DNA from 3 places in the Streptomyces sp. NPDC020965 genome. Region 1 is predicted to be linked to each of the others. Evidence: riboswitches for the same ligand, from Rfam matches in the RefSeq annotation. Region 1 holds a riboswitch; each other region holds the start of a gene.
The links. A riboswitch is a leader RNA that binds a small molecule or an ion and turns the genes downstream of it on or off. The one in region 1 is predicted to bind thiamine pyrophosphate.
Positions count from the first base shown of each region.

Region 2: it holds a riboswitch for thiamine pyrophosphate, as region 1 does, so the genes downstream of both, thiO (glycine oxidase ThiO) here and thiC (phosphomethylpyrimidine synthase ThiC) in region 1, are expected to answer to the same signal.
Region 3: it holds a riboswitch for thiamine pyrophosphate, as region 1 does, so the genes downstream of both, ACH4S7_RS18715 (thiamine ABC transporter substrate binding subunit) here and thiC (phosphomethylpyrimidine synthase ThiC) in region 1, are expected to answer to the same signal.

Region 1 covers NZ_JBIRRE010000003.1:484,321-489,347, forward strand. Annotated here, with positions in the region: gene ACH4S7_RS12585 (VWA domain-containing protein) at 1-978, opposite strand, end outside; gene thiC (phosphomethylpyrimidine synthase ThiC) at 1,204-2,991, opposite strand; TPP riboswitch at 2,985-3,143, opposite strand; gene ACH4S7_RS12595 (YibE/F family protein) at 3,215-4,666, shown strand.
Region 2 covers NZ_JBIRRE010000001.1:369,197-374,223, reverse strand. Annotated here, with positions in the region: gene ACH4S7_RS01635 (thiazole synthase) at 1-648, opposite strand, end outside; gene thiS (sulfur carrier protein ThiS) at 655-870, opposite strand; gene thiO (glycine oxidase ThiO) at 867-2,231, opposite strand; TPP riboswitch at 2,229-2,341, opposite strand; gene ACH4S7_RS01620 (hypothetical protein) at 2,425-2,820, shown strand; gene ACH4S7_RS01615 (NAD(P)/FAD-dependent oxidoreductase) at 2,830-4,062, shown strand; gene ACH4S7_RS01610 (Rv2175c family DNA-binding protein) at 4,184-4,549, shown strand; gene thiE (thiamine phosphate synthase) at 4,707-5,027, shown strand, end outside.
Region 3 covers NZ_JBIRRE010000005.1:509,563-514,589, reverse strand. Annotated here, with positions in the region: gene ACH4S7_RS18720 (ABC transporter permease) at 1-1,347, opposite strand, end outside; gene ACH4S7_RS18715 (thiamine ABC transporter substrate binding subunit) at 1,407-2,522, opposite strand; TPP riboswitch at 2,597-2,707, opposite strand; gene rlmN (23S rRNA (adenine(2503)-C(2))-methyltransferase RlmN) at 2,794-3,900, opposite strand; gene ACH4S7_RS18705 (phosphatidate cytidylyltransferase) at 4,002-5,027, opposite strand, start outside.

The sequences.
Region 1 (5,027 bases):
CCACTCGGGCAAGTCGCCGAGCTCCAGATCGGGCAACCGGGCCGGGTGTGAGGCGAAGGTCCACGCCTGCATGGTGCCGTCGTCGTCCAACTGCGCGGCGACCGCGGCCATCCGCTCGACCACATCGGTGACGACACCCTTCGAGTACAGCGAGGCCATCGACCCGGAGGCGTCCAGCACCAGGATGACCCGGGCCGTGACCCCGGTGGCGCCGTGCTTACGGAGGCTGACCGCCACCTGCTCCTTCCGCAGCGACAGGCGCTTGCGCATATCGACGGGAAGCCGCTCCTCACCCTTGCTGAGACGCGGCCTCGACGCGGCAGCCCCGGCACCGGGCGCGGAAGCCGGAGCGGGAGCCGGTACGGGGGTGGGTGCGGGAGCCGATACGGGAGCCGGAGCGGGCGCGGGAGCCTGCCGGGGCAGGGGTACGGGAGCGGGCGCGGGCGCGGCGGGGGCCGGTGCCTCGTCGACCGTGATACCGAAGTCGGTGGCGAGACCGGCGAGACCGGAGGCGTACCCCTGGCCGACCGCGCGGAACTTCCACCGCCCGGCGCGCAGGTACAACTCCCCGCTGACGAAAGCCGTCTCCGTCGCGGCGTCCATATCGAAGCGGGCGAGTTCGGCGCGCGTCCCGGCGTCCAGCAGCCGAAGCGTAAGACCGGACATCCCGCCGAACGTCCCGCCGTCGGCGGACGCGCACAGGACGACCCGCTCGATACCGGGTTCCAGTTCGTTCAGGGCCACCTCGACCGTATCGGTGACCGTACCGGCGTCCCGCCGCTTCCCCAGATGCCGGACGGCGTCGGACGCATGGCGCGGCTGGTTGTAGAAGACGAAGTCCGCGTCGTCCCGCACCCGTCCGGATCCGGTCAGCAGCAGGGCCGAGGCGTCCGCGTCGGGCGCACCGGGGGCGTCCGTCCAGGTCAGTACCGCGTGCACCGTGGCCACGGAGACCGGACAGTTGGCGCCTTTACTCATTGATATTGCTGTCACCCGGCCAGTCTGCCGAGAATCCGCCCGGCCGAGGAAGATCCTCGCCGTCTCGACTTCCACGATCGGGCTTGCCGGCGGACCGGACGGCGCCCCCTGTGAGGGGACGCCGAGGCCCCAGCCGGACCGCCCGGACCGCCCGGCCCACCGGCCCACCGGCCCACCAGACCGTCAGCCCGTCAGCCCGTCAGCCCGTAACTCTGCTCACTCCACTCACTCCGCGAGTGGCAGATAGACCCGGTTACCGCTCGCGGCGAACTCCTTCGACTTCTCCAACATCCCCTCCGTGACCTCGTCGGCCGTCGCCCCCGGGGCGTCGTCACCGCCGAACCGTTCGTTGATGCTCCGGCTGATTTTCATCGAGCAGAATTTCGGACCGCACATCGAGCAGAAGTGCGCGGTCTTCGCGGGCTCGGCCGGCAGGGTCTCGTCGTGGAACTCCCGCGCCGTGTCCGGATCGAGGGCCAGATTGAACTGGTCCTCCCAGCGGAACTCGAAGCGGGCGTCCGAGAGCGCGTCGTCCCACTCTTGCGCGCCCGGATGTCCCTTGGCGAGATCGGCCGCGTGCGCGGCGATCTTGTAGGTGATGACACCGGTCTTCACATCGTCCCGGTTCGGCAGGCCGAGGTGCTCCTTGGGGGTGACGTAACAGAGCATGGCCGTGCCCCACCAGGCGATCATCGCCGCCCCGATACCTGAAGTGATGTGGTCGTACGCGGGGGCCACATCGGTCGTCAGCGGGCCGAGCGTGTAGAAGGGGGCCTCTTCGCAGATCTCCTGCTGAAGGTCGATGTTCTCTTTGATCTTGTGCATCGGGACGTGACCGGGGCCTTCGATCATCGTCTGCACCTGAAAACGCTTGGCGATCCTGTTGAGTTCCCCCAACGTGCGCAACTCCGCGAACTGCGCCTCGTCATTGGCGTCCGCGATCGAACCGGGCCGCAGCCCGTCACCGAGCGAGTAGGTCACGTCGTACGAGGCGAGGATCTCGCACAGCTCCTCGAAGTTCTCGTACAGGAACGACTCCTTGTGGTGCGCCAGGCACCAGGCCGCCATGATCGAGCCACCGCGCGAGACGATGCCGGTCTTGCGGCGCGCCGTCAGCGGGACGTACCGGAGCAGCACGCCGGCGTGGACCGTCATGTAGTCGACGCCCTGTTCGGCCTGCTCGATGATCGTGTCCTTGTAGATCTCCCAGTTCAGTTCCTCCGCCCTGCCGTCGACCTTCTCCAGGGCCTGGTACAGCGGCACGGTGCCGATCGGCACGGGCGAATTGCGCAGCACCCACTCCCGGGTGGTGTGGATATTGCGCCCGGTGGAGAGGTCCATGACGGTGTCCGCGCCCCAACGCGTCGCCCAGGTCATCTTGTCCACCTCCTCCTCGATGGAGGAGGTGACCGCGGAGTTGCCGATGTTGGCGTTGACCTTCACCAGGAACCGCTTGCCGATGATCATCGGCTCGATCTCCGGGTGGTTGACGTTGGCCGGCAGCACCGCGCGACCGGCCGCGATCTCCTCTCGTACGACCTCGGGCGCGACGTTCTCCCGGATGGCCACGTACTCCATCTCCGGTGTGATCTCGCCCCGGCGCGCGTACGCGAGCTGGGTCACCGCCCGGCCGTCGCGCCCGCGGCGGGGCTGGCGCGGGCGGCCGGGGAAGACCGCGTCGAGGTTCCGCAGTCCGCCCCGCGGTGAGGTGTGCTTGATCCCGTCGTCCTCGGGGCGGATCGGCCGGCCCGCGTACTCCTCGGTATCGCCCCGGCCGGTGATCCAGCTCTCCCGGACCGGCGCCAGACCACGGCGTACATCGGTATCGATCGCGGGGTCGGTGTACGGACCGGAAGTGTCGTACAGCGTCACATCCGCGCCATTGGTGAGGTGCACCTGCCGGACGGGCACCCGGATGTCGGGGCGTGAGCCCTCGACGTACCCCTTGTGCCAGCCCGGCGTGCGCTCTGCCGCCTGGTCGACGGCAGACGTGTGTGCATCCTGAACGGTCATGGAGACCTACTCCCTACGCCGGCATTACCCGGTAACAGGTTCGGCGGTCGACGCAGCGGCTTCCGTGGCTGCCGTACTGGGGTTGGCCAGTCGGCTCGTACGGAGGTCAGCGTCCTCTCAGCCCGGTGCTCCGAGCTCCCGCGTGTGCAAAGGTGCCACCACGCTAGCGTTCTTTCTGGCGCGCTGAACAGAGGCCCCCCGGCGTTCTTGCGATGATCGGTCGGTGACCTCTTCGCCGCCCGACCCCCAGCAGCCGCCCGAACCGCCGCGGGAGGAGCATCTTCCGCACCCCCGGCCGCAGACGCCGGAAGCGCACAGTCACGGCCACTCACACAGCCACGGTCCGGCCGCACCGGTCTCCCGGCACCTGCGCAAGGTCATCGCCGCCGTACTGATTCCGTTCGCCGCCGCGGTGGTCGTGGGGTTGGTGGTGCTCTGGCCCGGTTCCACTCCCGGGCACGAGCGCACCGGTGTGGGGTTCGACCGGCAGACCGAACAGGGCACGGTGACCCGGCTCGACAAGATCGACTGCAAGTCCGCCAACGCGGGCCGGGTGCCCCCCACCGGGGACACCAGCACGCCCGAGGGCAGAGAGGCCGTCAACTCGCAGCAGGGCGAGTGCGGGAAGGCGACGATCAAGGTCACCACCGGCAGTGACAAGGGCCGCACCTTCTCCGAGATCGTCCAGCCGGACGCGCCCCGCCAGTTGGAGAAGGGCCAGGGGGTGGTGGTGGCGTACGCGCCGGACGCGCCGCGCGATCTCCAGTACTCGGTGATCGATGTGGACCGTACGGTTCCGATGGCGCTGCTGGCCGGGATCTTCGCGGTCGCGGTGGTGCTGGTGGGGCGGATGCGTGGGGTGATGGCGCTGATCGCGCTCGCCACGTCGTTCGCCGTGCTGTCGTTCTTCATCCTGCCCGCGATCCTGGCGGGCTCCAATCCGCTGATCGTCGCGGTGGTCGGGGCCAGCGCCATCATGCTGATGGCGCTCTATCTGTGCCACGGTCTGAGCGCGCGGACCTCGGTCGCCGTGCTCGGCACCCTGATCTCCCTGTTGCTGATCGGGCTGCTCGGCTCGCTCTTCATCGGCTGGGCGCATCTGAGCGGCAACACCGACGACAACACCGGCCTGATCCACGGCCTCTACCCCAACATCGACATGAGCGGGCTACTGCTCGCGGGCATCATCATCGGCTCGCTCGGTGTCCTCGATGACGTGACGGTGACCCAGACCTCGGCCGTCTGGGAACTGCGCCAGGCCAATCCGGACATGGGGCCGCGCGCGCTGTACCGCGCGGGCATCCGGATCGGCCGCGACCACATCGCGTCCGTGGTCAACACGCTGGTCCTGGCGTACGCGGGTGCCGCGCTGCCGCTGCTGCTGCTGTTCTCGATCGCGCAGAGCAGCGTGGGGACGGTGGCCAACAGCGAACTGGTCGCGCAGGAGATCGTCCGGACCCTCGTCGGCTCGATCGGGCTGGTCGCCTCGGTGCCGGTGACCACCGCGCTCGCGGCGCTGGTGGTCTCGGCCGACCGGCCGAGCGGCAGCGCGGCGGCACCGGCCGTGGCGTCGGACGGATCGCCCGTACGCGCCGGGGGTACGGGGCGGAGCGGACCGCCGGGGCGGGGTGGGCTGCCGGGCCGGGGGGGTACGGGCCGTCGCCGCAAGAAGTAGTCACGGCCTGGGGCACGGGCCCCGGTCGCGGGATCGGCCCCGGTTTCGGCTTCGGCCTCAACTTGGGTCTCGACTCCCCCGACCGGGGCCCGGGACGGGAGTCGGGCCGGCGCCACCCCGACCGGTGTCGCACGCACCACCGATGCGGCGTAGTGACGTTTCTGCACCGGCCTTCAGCACATCGCGCCCCACCCGCCGCTCCTCGCTCCGTCCCGCTCTCCGCTCCGTACCGCGCCCTGTGTACCGCAAGCCTCCCGGACCCGTGTACGCGGCCTCCAGGGCCCCGTACGCCGGTCCCCGGACTTGGCCAGGTGGTCCACCGAGCACCGCCCGTCGCGCCGCCCCGGTGCCCACCGCGCAC
Region 2 (5,027 bases), on a different contig from region 1:
CGGCTCCTGGGCGCGGGTCACCGCGGAGGCCAGCATCACGGCCGCGCACCCCAGCTCCATGGCGAGCGCGGCGTCGGACGCGGTGCCCGCGCCGGCGTCCAGCACCACCGGTACGTTCGCGTGCTCCACGATCAGTTGGAAATTGTGCGGATTGCGGATGCCGAGCCCCGAGCCGATCGGTGAGCCCAGGGGCATGATCGCCGCGCAGCCCACGTCCTCCAGCTTCCGCGCCAGCACCGGATCGTCACTGGTGTACGGGAGGACCGTGAAACCGTCGTCCACCAGGGTCTCCGCCGCGTCCAGCAGCTCGATCGGGTCGGGCAGCAGGGTCCGCTCGTCCGCGACGACCTCCACCTTGATCCAGTCGGTGCCCAGGGCCTCCCGCGCCAGCCGGGCGGTGAGCACCGCCTCCCCGGCCGTGAAGCAGCCCGCCGTGTTGGGCAGGACGCGGATGCCGAGCCGCTTCAGGACGGAGAGCACCGAGCCCTGGACGCTCGGGTCGAGGCGGCGCATCGCGACGGTGGTGAGTTCGGTACCGCTGGCGACGAGGGCGCGCTCCAGCGCGTCGAGGCTCGCCGCACCCCCCGTACCCATGATCAATCGGGAGTCGAAGGAGGTGTCGCCGATGGTGAGCCGGTCGTCGGACATAGCGGTTCAGCCTCCCTGGACGGCGGTGAGGACTTCCACCCGGTCGCCGTCACCGAGCTGGGTGCCTGCCCACTGACTGCGCGGTACGACCGCCTCGTTGACGGCGGCGGCGACTCCGGACGGTGCGGTGGAGAGATCCGCGACCAGGCGGTCCAGGGTCGTTCCGGTGGCGAGTTCACGCCGTTCGCCGTTGACGGAGACCACCATGGGAAGAGTGTTCATACGGGCTGCTCCTGGGGGGCCTGGGAGAGGAGGTCTGGGGCGGCCGGCGAGCCTGCTGAGGCCGGTGTGACCGGTGTGACCGGAGCGAGGGGCGAGCCTGCCGCGACCGGGGCGAGGGGCGGGAAGCGGCGTGGGCTGAAGGGGCGGGCCTCCTCCGGCAAGGCGCCTTCGGTCAGCGCGGTCGCCATGGCGTCGCCGGTGACCGGGGTCAGCAGCACTCCGTTGCGATGGTGTCCGGTGGCCAGTTGCAGCCCCGGCAGGGCGGTCGGTCCGAGCAGCGGGGCGTTGTCGGGAGAGGCGGGGCGCAGCCCCGCGCGCGTCTCGGTCAGCGGGAGTTCGGTGATGCCCGGCACCAGTTCATGGGCGTCGCGCAGCAGCTCGTACACCCCGCCAGCGGTGACGGTGGTGTCCCAGCCCATCTCCTCGCTGGTCGCGCCGATGACCAGCTCGCCGTTCTCGCGCGGCACCAGATACACATGACCGCCGCGCACCACGGCGCGGACGGTCCGGGAGAGGAAGGGGGCGTACGCCGTGGGCACGGCCAGCCGCAGTACCTGGCCCTTCACCGGGCGCACCGGGGGCAGCACCTCATCGGGCACTCCGCCGAGCCGTCCGCTCAGACTGCCGCCCGCGAGCACCACCTGGTCCGCGCCGAGTGCGGTTCCGTCCGCGAGGACGGCTCCGACCGCCCGGCCGCGCGCGACCGACAGCCGTTCCACCCAGTCGCGGCGGAACGCCACCCCGGCCCGCTCGCAGGCCGTGACCAGGGCGGACGCCAGTCGTCTGGGGTCGACCTGGTGGTCACCGTCGACCCGTAGCCCGCCACGGACACCCGGGGCGAGCATCGGCTCCAGTCGGCGGCACTCCCGGCCCGTCAGCCACTCCGAGTCCAGTCCGCAGCGCTGGTGGAGGGCGTGGAGTTCGCGGAGATGGGCCCGGTCGTCGGCGTCGAGGGCGACGGCGAGGGTGCCACAGGCCCGATAGCCGACGCCCGCACCGCTCGTCTCCTCCAGTTCGGCGACGAAGTCGGCGTAGCGGCGGGCGGATTCGAGGCCGAGGGCGAGCAGGGTCTCCTCGCCGTAGTGCAGTTCGGTGACGGCCGCGAGCATTCCAGCGGCGACCTGCGCGGCCCCGCCGCCCGGTGCCGGATCGGCGACGGTGACGGTCAGTCCGCGCTGCGCCGCGCGCCAGGCCGTGACCAGACCGATGACACCACCGCCGATGACGAGCACGTCCGACGACCGACCGGTCGTGGTCGGCGGACCGGCGCCGGTGTCGGGCGGCCAGGGATCGGCCGGACGGGTTGTCCGGCGCGCCGTGGGGAGTGTCTCGGGGGTGCGCTTCTCGGGAATCGGCGGCATGGGCGGTCGGCCCCTCCCTTCGCCGGCATGACCCGGATCAGGTTCGTACGGTCGGAGGCCGTCCAGCCTCCCTCTCAGCCCGGTGCGTCCGGGCTCCCGCGAGTGTTTTACGGTGGCCACCCTAACCCCAGGCCCCACAGCGCGGTAAGGCGCGGTGGGAGCCGACGGGACTTCGGCGCAAGGGAGCAGTGCCATGGCAAGGTCACTCGACGGGCTCGTCCTCTCACCGGTGGCGGATCAGGCCCCGGGGCAGGTGGGTACCCTCACCCGTTTCCGGTACCACGAGCGGCACGGCCAGATCTGGGCCGAGTACGAGGGCGGCGATGTCGCCCGCGGTCATCTGGTGGGCACCCGGGCCGGCGACCGGCTGGACTTCCGCTACGTGCAGTTGAGGACGGACGGCAGCACCGCGTCGGGGCACTGTGTCTCGGTCGTGGTGGAACTGCCCGACGGCCGGCTGCGGCTGGAGGAGTCCTGGGAGTGGGAGTCCAGCGAGGGCAGCGGGACGAGTGTGGTCGAGGAGGTGCCCCGGGAGCCCGGTGACCCGTCCTGGTCGGGACTCTTTTCTGACGGTTCGTCAGATGCGTAAGGTGGGCATGTGAGCGAGCAGCGGAACGAGCAGCGGACGCGGCGCGTGGTCGTCGCCGGAGCGGGGATGGCCGGCGTGCAGACCGCCGTCGCCCTGCGCGAACAGGGCTTCACCGGTTCCATCACCCTGATCGGCGCCGAACCCCATCAGCCGTACGACCGGCCACCCCTCTCCAAGGCGATCCTCCTCGGTGCGGCCGAGGGGTCCGCCTTCGAGATCGACTTCGAGGCCCTCGATATCGACCTCCACCTCGGCCGTGAGGTGACCGGCGTACGCCCCGCGGAGCATCTGCTGGACACCGAGGCCGGGCCCGTCCCGTACGACACCCTCGTGATCGCCACCGGGGCGGAGCCGCTCCACCTCCCCGGCACCGGGACCGTCCCCGGCGTCCATCTGCTGCGCACCCTGGACGACGCCGCCCGGCTGCGGCCCGTCCTCGCCGAGCGGCACGACATCGTCGTCATCGGCGCGGGCTGGATCGGCGCCGAATTCGCGACGGCCGCCCGCGAGGCGGGCTGTGCCGTCACCGTCGTCGAGGCCGCCGACCGCCCCCTGGCCGGCGCGCTGCCCGCCGAGGTCACCGCCCCGATGGCCGATTGGTACGCGGCGCTCGGTGTCGAACTGATCACCCATGCGCGCGTGGCGGGCATCGAAGCGGGAGCCGTCCTGCTCGCCGGGGGGCGGCGGATCGCGGCGGACGCCGTCGTCGTCGGCATCGGCGCACGCCCCGCCACCGACTGGCTCGCGGGCTCGGGCATCGAGACCGATGCCGCGGGCGCCGTCGTCGCCGACGCGAGTCTGCGCACCTCGCGGCCCGATGTGTACGCCGTCGGCGACTGCGCGTCCTTCCCCTCCGCCCGCTACGGCCGGCGCCTGCTCGTGCACCACTGGGACAACGCCCTCCAGGGCCCTCGGACGATCGCCGCCAACGTGCTCGCCGAGGAGCGGGGCGAACCACCGCTGAGTTACGACCCGGTCCCGTACTTCTGGTCCGAGCAGTTCGGGCGGTTCGTCCAGTACGCCGGGGACCACGCGGACGCGGACACCACCCTGTGGCGCGGCGGCCCGGCGGACGACGCCTGGTCGGTGCTGTGGCTGCGGGACGGCGCCCTCGTCGCGCTGCTTGCCGTCGGCAGGCCCCGCGATCTGGCCCAGGGCCGCAAGCTCATCCTGTCGGGCGCGCGACTGGATCCGGGGCGGGCCGCCGATGCCTCGGTCCCCCTGAAGGCCGCGTCGGGCTGAGCCGTCCCGGAGCCGGTCAAACGCCTCTGACCAGGAATCCCGCCCCGATTCCGACCGTGGGGGACGCGCTGGACCGAGGGCCCGACTACCGACTGTCAGTCCCAGATGGCAGGCTTGTCCCGTGACCGAGATTGACGCAAAGATCGATGCACTCGTCCCCGACTGGCTCACCCTCCCCGATATCGCCGAAATGTTCGATGTCCAGGTGACGCGCGTCCGGCAGTTGGTGAAGGACGGCCAGCTCATCGCCGTGCGCCGGGGGGAGAACCGGGTGCTGATGGTTCCCGCCGCCTTCATCAGCGATGACCGGGTGGTCAAGGGCCTCGCCGGCACCTTGACGCTCCTGCGGGACGACGGCTTCTCCGACGCGGAGATGCTGGAGTGGCTCTTCACTCCCGACCCGAGCCTGCCGGGCACCCCCGCGCAGGCCCTCAGCGAGAACCGCGGCACGGAAGTGAAGCGCCGCGCCCAGGCGCTCGCTGTCTGACGCACCCGCTCGCCCGACCGACGCCCCCGGCGGGCGTCACCGACCCCGGAGTCCACCGGCGGACGGTGGCGCCGGCCGCGGCCGACTCAGCGCTGCGCGGGCGACGGGACCCTGTTCCCCCGCCCGCGCACCGTCGTACCCACAGGGGGGATTCACCATGTCCACGATCCGTGCGCGGTTGTCCGACGCCCGGCTCTATCTCTGCACGGACGCCCGCGACGCCCAGGGTGACCTCCCCGAGTTCCTGGACGCCGTCCTCGGCTCCGGGGTGGACATCGTGCAGTTGCGCGACAAGGGCATGGAGGCCGCCGATGAGCTGGACCGGCTCCGGATATTCGCCGACGCCTGCCGGCGCCACGGCGCCCTGCTCGCCGTGAATGACCGCGCGGACGTCGCCCACGCCATCGGCGCGGACGTGCTCCATCTGGGCCAGGGCGATCTGCCGGTGCCCGCCGCCCGCGCCATCCTCGGCGACGAC
Region 3 (5,027 bases), on a different contig from region 1:
CCGCCACACCCGGAACGGGGAGGCGCCGAGCACCGCCGCGGCCTCCCGCAGCCGCCCGTCCACCGCCCGCAGCACGGGCAGCATCGTCCGCACCACGAAGGGCACCCCGACCAGGGCCTGGGCCAGCGGCACCAGGATCCAGGAGGTCCGCAGATCGAGCGGCGGCTCGTCGAGCGTGATCAGGAAACCGAAGCCGACGGTCACCGCCGACACCCCGAGCGGCAGCATCAGCAGCGCGTCGAAGCCCCGCACCAGCCGCCCGGCCCGTCGGGTGAGCGCGGCCGCCGCCAGCCCGCCGACGACCACCGCGATGACGGTCGCGACCAGTGCGTACTGGAGGGAGTTCGCCACGGCGTCGATCGGCGGGACGAGGAAGGCGCCCCCGCGCTCATCGATCGAGCCGAGCGCCCGGTAGTAGTCGAAGCCGTACCCCGTGGGCGTGGCGAGGGAGCGCTCCACCAGCACACCGAGCGGGAGCAGCAGAAGCAGGACGATGGAGAGGAGCACCCCGCCGAACAGGGTCCACTGGCCCGCCCCGCGCGGCCTGCGCGCGGTCCGCGCCGGATCCACCAGGCTGAGCGCGCCCTCCCGCCGCCGCACGGTCCGGGCGTGCACGGCGAGCACGGCGCCGACCGCCGCGAACTGCACCAGGGTGAGCACGGCGGCCGTCCGCAGGTCCAGCAGTTGGGCGGTCTGCCGGTAGATCTCCACCTCCAGGGTGGCGAAGGTGGGTCCGCCGAGGATCTGCACGACGCCGAAGGAGGTGAAGGTGAAGAGGAAGACCATCAGGGCGGCGGCGGCCACGGAGGGCGCCAGCGCCGGGAGGGTCACCCGGCGCCAGGCCGCGAACCGACCGGCGCCCAGCACCCGGGCGGCCTCCTCCTGCCGGGGGTCGAGCTGCGCCCACAGCCCGCCCACGGTCCGGACGACCACCGCGTAGTTGAAGAAGACATGGGCCAGCAGGATCGCCCACACGGTGGTGTCGAGCCGGACACCCCACGCCTCGTCCAGCAGCCCGCCCCGGCCCAGCAGCGCCAGGAAGGCGGTGCCGACGACCACGGTCGGCAGCACGAACGGAACCGTCACCACCGCCCGCAGCAGCCGTTTGCCGGGGAAGTCGAAACGGGCGAGCACATACGCGCCGGGCAGGGCGATCACCAGGGTCAGCGCGGTCGAGGCGAGCGCCTGCCAGGTGGTGAACCAGAGCACCCGCTGGAGGTCGGCCCGGCCGAGCACCTCACCGATCCCGCCGAACTGCCAGACTCCGTCGATCCGCAGGCCGCGGCCGACGATGGAGGCGACGGGATAGGCGAAGAAGACGGCGAAGAACGCGACGGGCACGATCATCAGACCGAGCCGCGTCACGTTTCCCCGTACCCCTGACCCGGCCCCGCGGCCGGCCGGAGTTACTTCACGACGAGCGAGGACCACGTCTGAACCCACTGCTCACGGTTCCTGGAGATCTTCTCCGGGGTGACGGTCTTCGGCGTGCCGACCACCGCGCCGAAGTCGGTGAAGAGCTTGGGCAGCTTGGCGCCCTCGATGACCGGGTTGACGAACATCTTCAGCGGCATGTCCTCCTGGAAGGCCGGCGAGACCAGGAAGTCCAGCAGGGCCTTGCCGCCCTTGTCATTCGCCGCGCCCTTCAGCAGGCCCGCGAACTCGATCTGCCGGAAGCAGGTGCCGGTGGCGACCCCGGTCGGCGCCTGCGTGGGCTGCGGCTCGGAGTAGAGCACCTCCACGGGCGGGCTGGAGGCGTACGAGACGACCAGCGGCCGGTCCGCTTTGGCCTTCTTGCCCCCGGCCGATCCGGAGAACTCCTCGTTGTACGCCTGCTCCCAGCCGTCGACCACCTTGACGCCGTTGTCCTTGAGCTTCTTCCAGTAGTCCTGCCAGTCGGTCTCCCCGTACTCGGCGACGGTGCCGAGGAGGAAGCCGAGCCCGGGCGACGAGGTCGCCGCGTTCTCCACGACGAGCTGGTTCTTGTACTCGGGCTTGATCAGGTCGTCGAAGGTCTTCGGGGGCGCCAGCTTCTTGTCGGCGAAGAACTTCTTGTCGTAGTTGACGCAGACGTCGCCGGTGTCGACGGGGGTGACCCGGTGCTTCTCCCGGTCGAGCTGGACGGCGTCGGAGACCCGGTCCAGGCCCTTGGCCTCGTACGGAGTGAACAGGCCGTTGTCGAGGGCGCGGGAGAGCAGGGTGTTGTCGACGCCGAAGAACACATCGCCCTGCGGGGAGCCCTTGGTGAGGATCTCCTTGTTGAGGGCGGTGCCGGCGTCGCCGCTCTTGAGCACCTTGACGGTGTAGCCGGTCTCCTGGGTGAACCGCTTCAGTACGGTGTCGGACGCGGCGAACGACTGATGGGTCACGAGCGTCACGGTCTTGGACGCCGAGCCGCCGGACGAACCGGACCCCGATTCCTTGGACTCGTCCGAACCGCCGCCACAGGCGGCGAGCGTGGTCACGCCCAGCGCTGCGGCCAGCGCGGTGACCGTGATCCTCTTGGTGGTGCTCACTGACATTCCTCCTGGGTATGACCAGGAAGAGACGCGGCCCCGCCCGGTTCTCGCGAGAGAATCCGGGCAGGGCGCAACAGCTTGAGTATCGACCGAACTTCCTACCCGGAATGACCCGGGCGAGGTTCAGAGGGTCTGCGGTCTGATGGGCACCGCACTCTCAGCGCTGTGGCGCTCCCCTGTCGGAAAATATGCAAATGTGTTCGACTTCAGAGTACAAGGCCGCCACCGCGCGACGGCGGCGCCCCGGCCCCGAGCCCCAGGTGGGGAGCCGGGGTCAGCGCTCGGTCGCGGCGAGCTGCCCGCAGGCCCCGTCGATTTCCTGCCCCCGGGTGTCCCGCACGGTCACCGGCACCCCATGGGCGGCGATGGCCGCCACGAATGCCTTCTCGTCCTCGGGCCGGGAGGCGGTCCACTTCGACCCCGGCGTCGGGTTGAGCGGGATCAGGTTCACATGGACGCGCTTGCCCTTGAGTAGCCGGCCGAGCAGATCGCCACGCCATCCCTGGTCATTGATGTCCCGGATGAGCGCGTACTCGATGGAGATCCGGCGGCCGGACTTCTCCGCGTACTCCCACGCGGCGTCCAGCACCTCGCGGACCTGCCAGCGGGTGTTGACCGGGACCAGGGTGTCGCGCAGCTCGTCGTCCGGAGCGTGCAGCGAGACGGCGAGTCGGCATTTGAAGCCCTCGTCGGCGAAGCGCAGCATCGCGGGCACCAGACCGACCGTCGAGACGGTGATCCCGCGCTGCGATATGCCGAGGCCGTCCGGCTCCGGGTCGGTGAGCCGGCGAATGGCACCGACGACCCGCTTGTAGTTGGCGAGCGGCTCGCCCATCCCCATGAACACGATGTTGGACAGCCGCGCGGCCCCGCCGGGGACCTCGCCGTCGCGCAGTGCGCGCATGCCGTCGACGATCTGGTGGACGATCTCGGCGGTCGACAGATTGCGGTCGAGCCCCGCCTGCCCGGTGGCGCAGAAGGGGCAGTTCATCCCGCAGCCGGCCTGCGAGGAGATGCACATCGTGACCCGGTCCGGATAGCGCATCAGCACCGATTCGACCAGCGTGCCGTCGTGCAGCCGCCACAGCGTCTTACGAGTGGTGTCGTCGTCACAGGAGATGTGCCGTACGACGGACATCAGGTCGGGCAGCAGTTCGGTGGCGAGCTTCTCGCGCGCGGCGGCCGGGATGTCGGTCCACTGGGCCGGGTCGTGGGCGTACCGCGCGAAGTAGTGCTGCGAGAGCTGCTTGGCGCGGAACGGCTTCTCGCCGATGGCGGCGACGGCGTCCTTGCGCTCGGCGGGCGTGAGGTCGGCGAGGTGCCGCGGGGGCTTCTTGGCTCCGCGCGGCGCGACAAAGGTGAGTTCTCCGGGCTTGGGCATGGTGCATCCAGTGTCGCAGAGATACGAGAAGGGGCTCGCCACCCTGTGGATAACGAGCCCCTCACAAGAAAAACCGCAGGTCAAACGCCTCGGGAAGGCGATCAACCGCTTCCGACGAAGATCACCAACAGCAACCACACCACCGGCGCCGTCGGCAGGAGCGAATCCAGCCGGTCCATGATGCCCCCGTGGCCCGGGAGCAGCGTGCCCATGTCCTTGATGCCCAGATCCCGCTTGATCATCGACTCGCCCAGATCGCCGAGCGTGGCGGTGACCGCGACCGCGAGGCCGAGCAGCAGCCCCTGCCACCAGCTCCCGCCGTCGATCAGGAACTCCATGCAGAGCGCGCCGCCCACCATCGCGAAAGCCACCGCGCCGAGCAGTCCCTCGCGGGTCTTCCCGGGGCTGATGCGCGGCGCCAGCTTGCGCTTCCCGAAGCGCCAGCCCACCGCGTACGCGCCGGTGTCACTGACCACCGTGAGCAGGAGGAAGGTGAGCACCCGCTGCGAACCGTCGTCCGCGGTGAGCATCATCGCCACGAACGTCGCCAGGAACGGCACGTAGAACGCCGCGAAGACCCCCGCGGTGACGTCCTTCAGATATCCCTCGGGCGGTTCGGTCATCCGCCAGACGAGCACGGCGAGCGCCGTGAGCGCCATGGCGACCCAGGCACCCTCCGCGCCCCGCACATAGCCGGCGACGACCATCGCCGCACCGCCGACCGCGAGCGGGACGAGCGGCGCCTTGATGTCCTTGCGCTCCCGGAGCCGGGTGGTGAGCTCCCAGAGGCCGACGACGACGGCGACCGCGATCACGCCGACGAACACGGCCCTGACGATGAAGAGCGAGGCGACGATCACCGCGCCGAGCCCCACACCGACCCCTATGGCCGCCCGGAGGTCCCGACCGGCCCGCTTCTTCTGCCGGCCGGCCGCCCTGCCGGATTCCCCGGCTGCGCGGCCCGGCCGGGACGGCTCGGGGTGCGGCGGAGGGGACATGGGCTCCTGCGGAATGTCGTCACGGAACAGGGGACCGCTCGGCCGAGCGGCCCCCTGGTCGCGCGCCTCGCGTCCGTCACGGCCATCAGGGTCTTCGGCGTCTCTACCTGCGTCGGGGAAGTCCGGCAC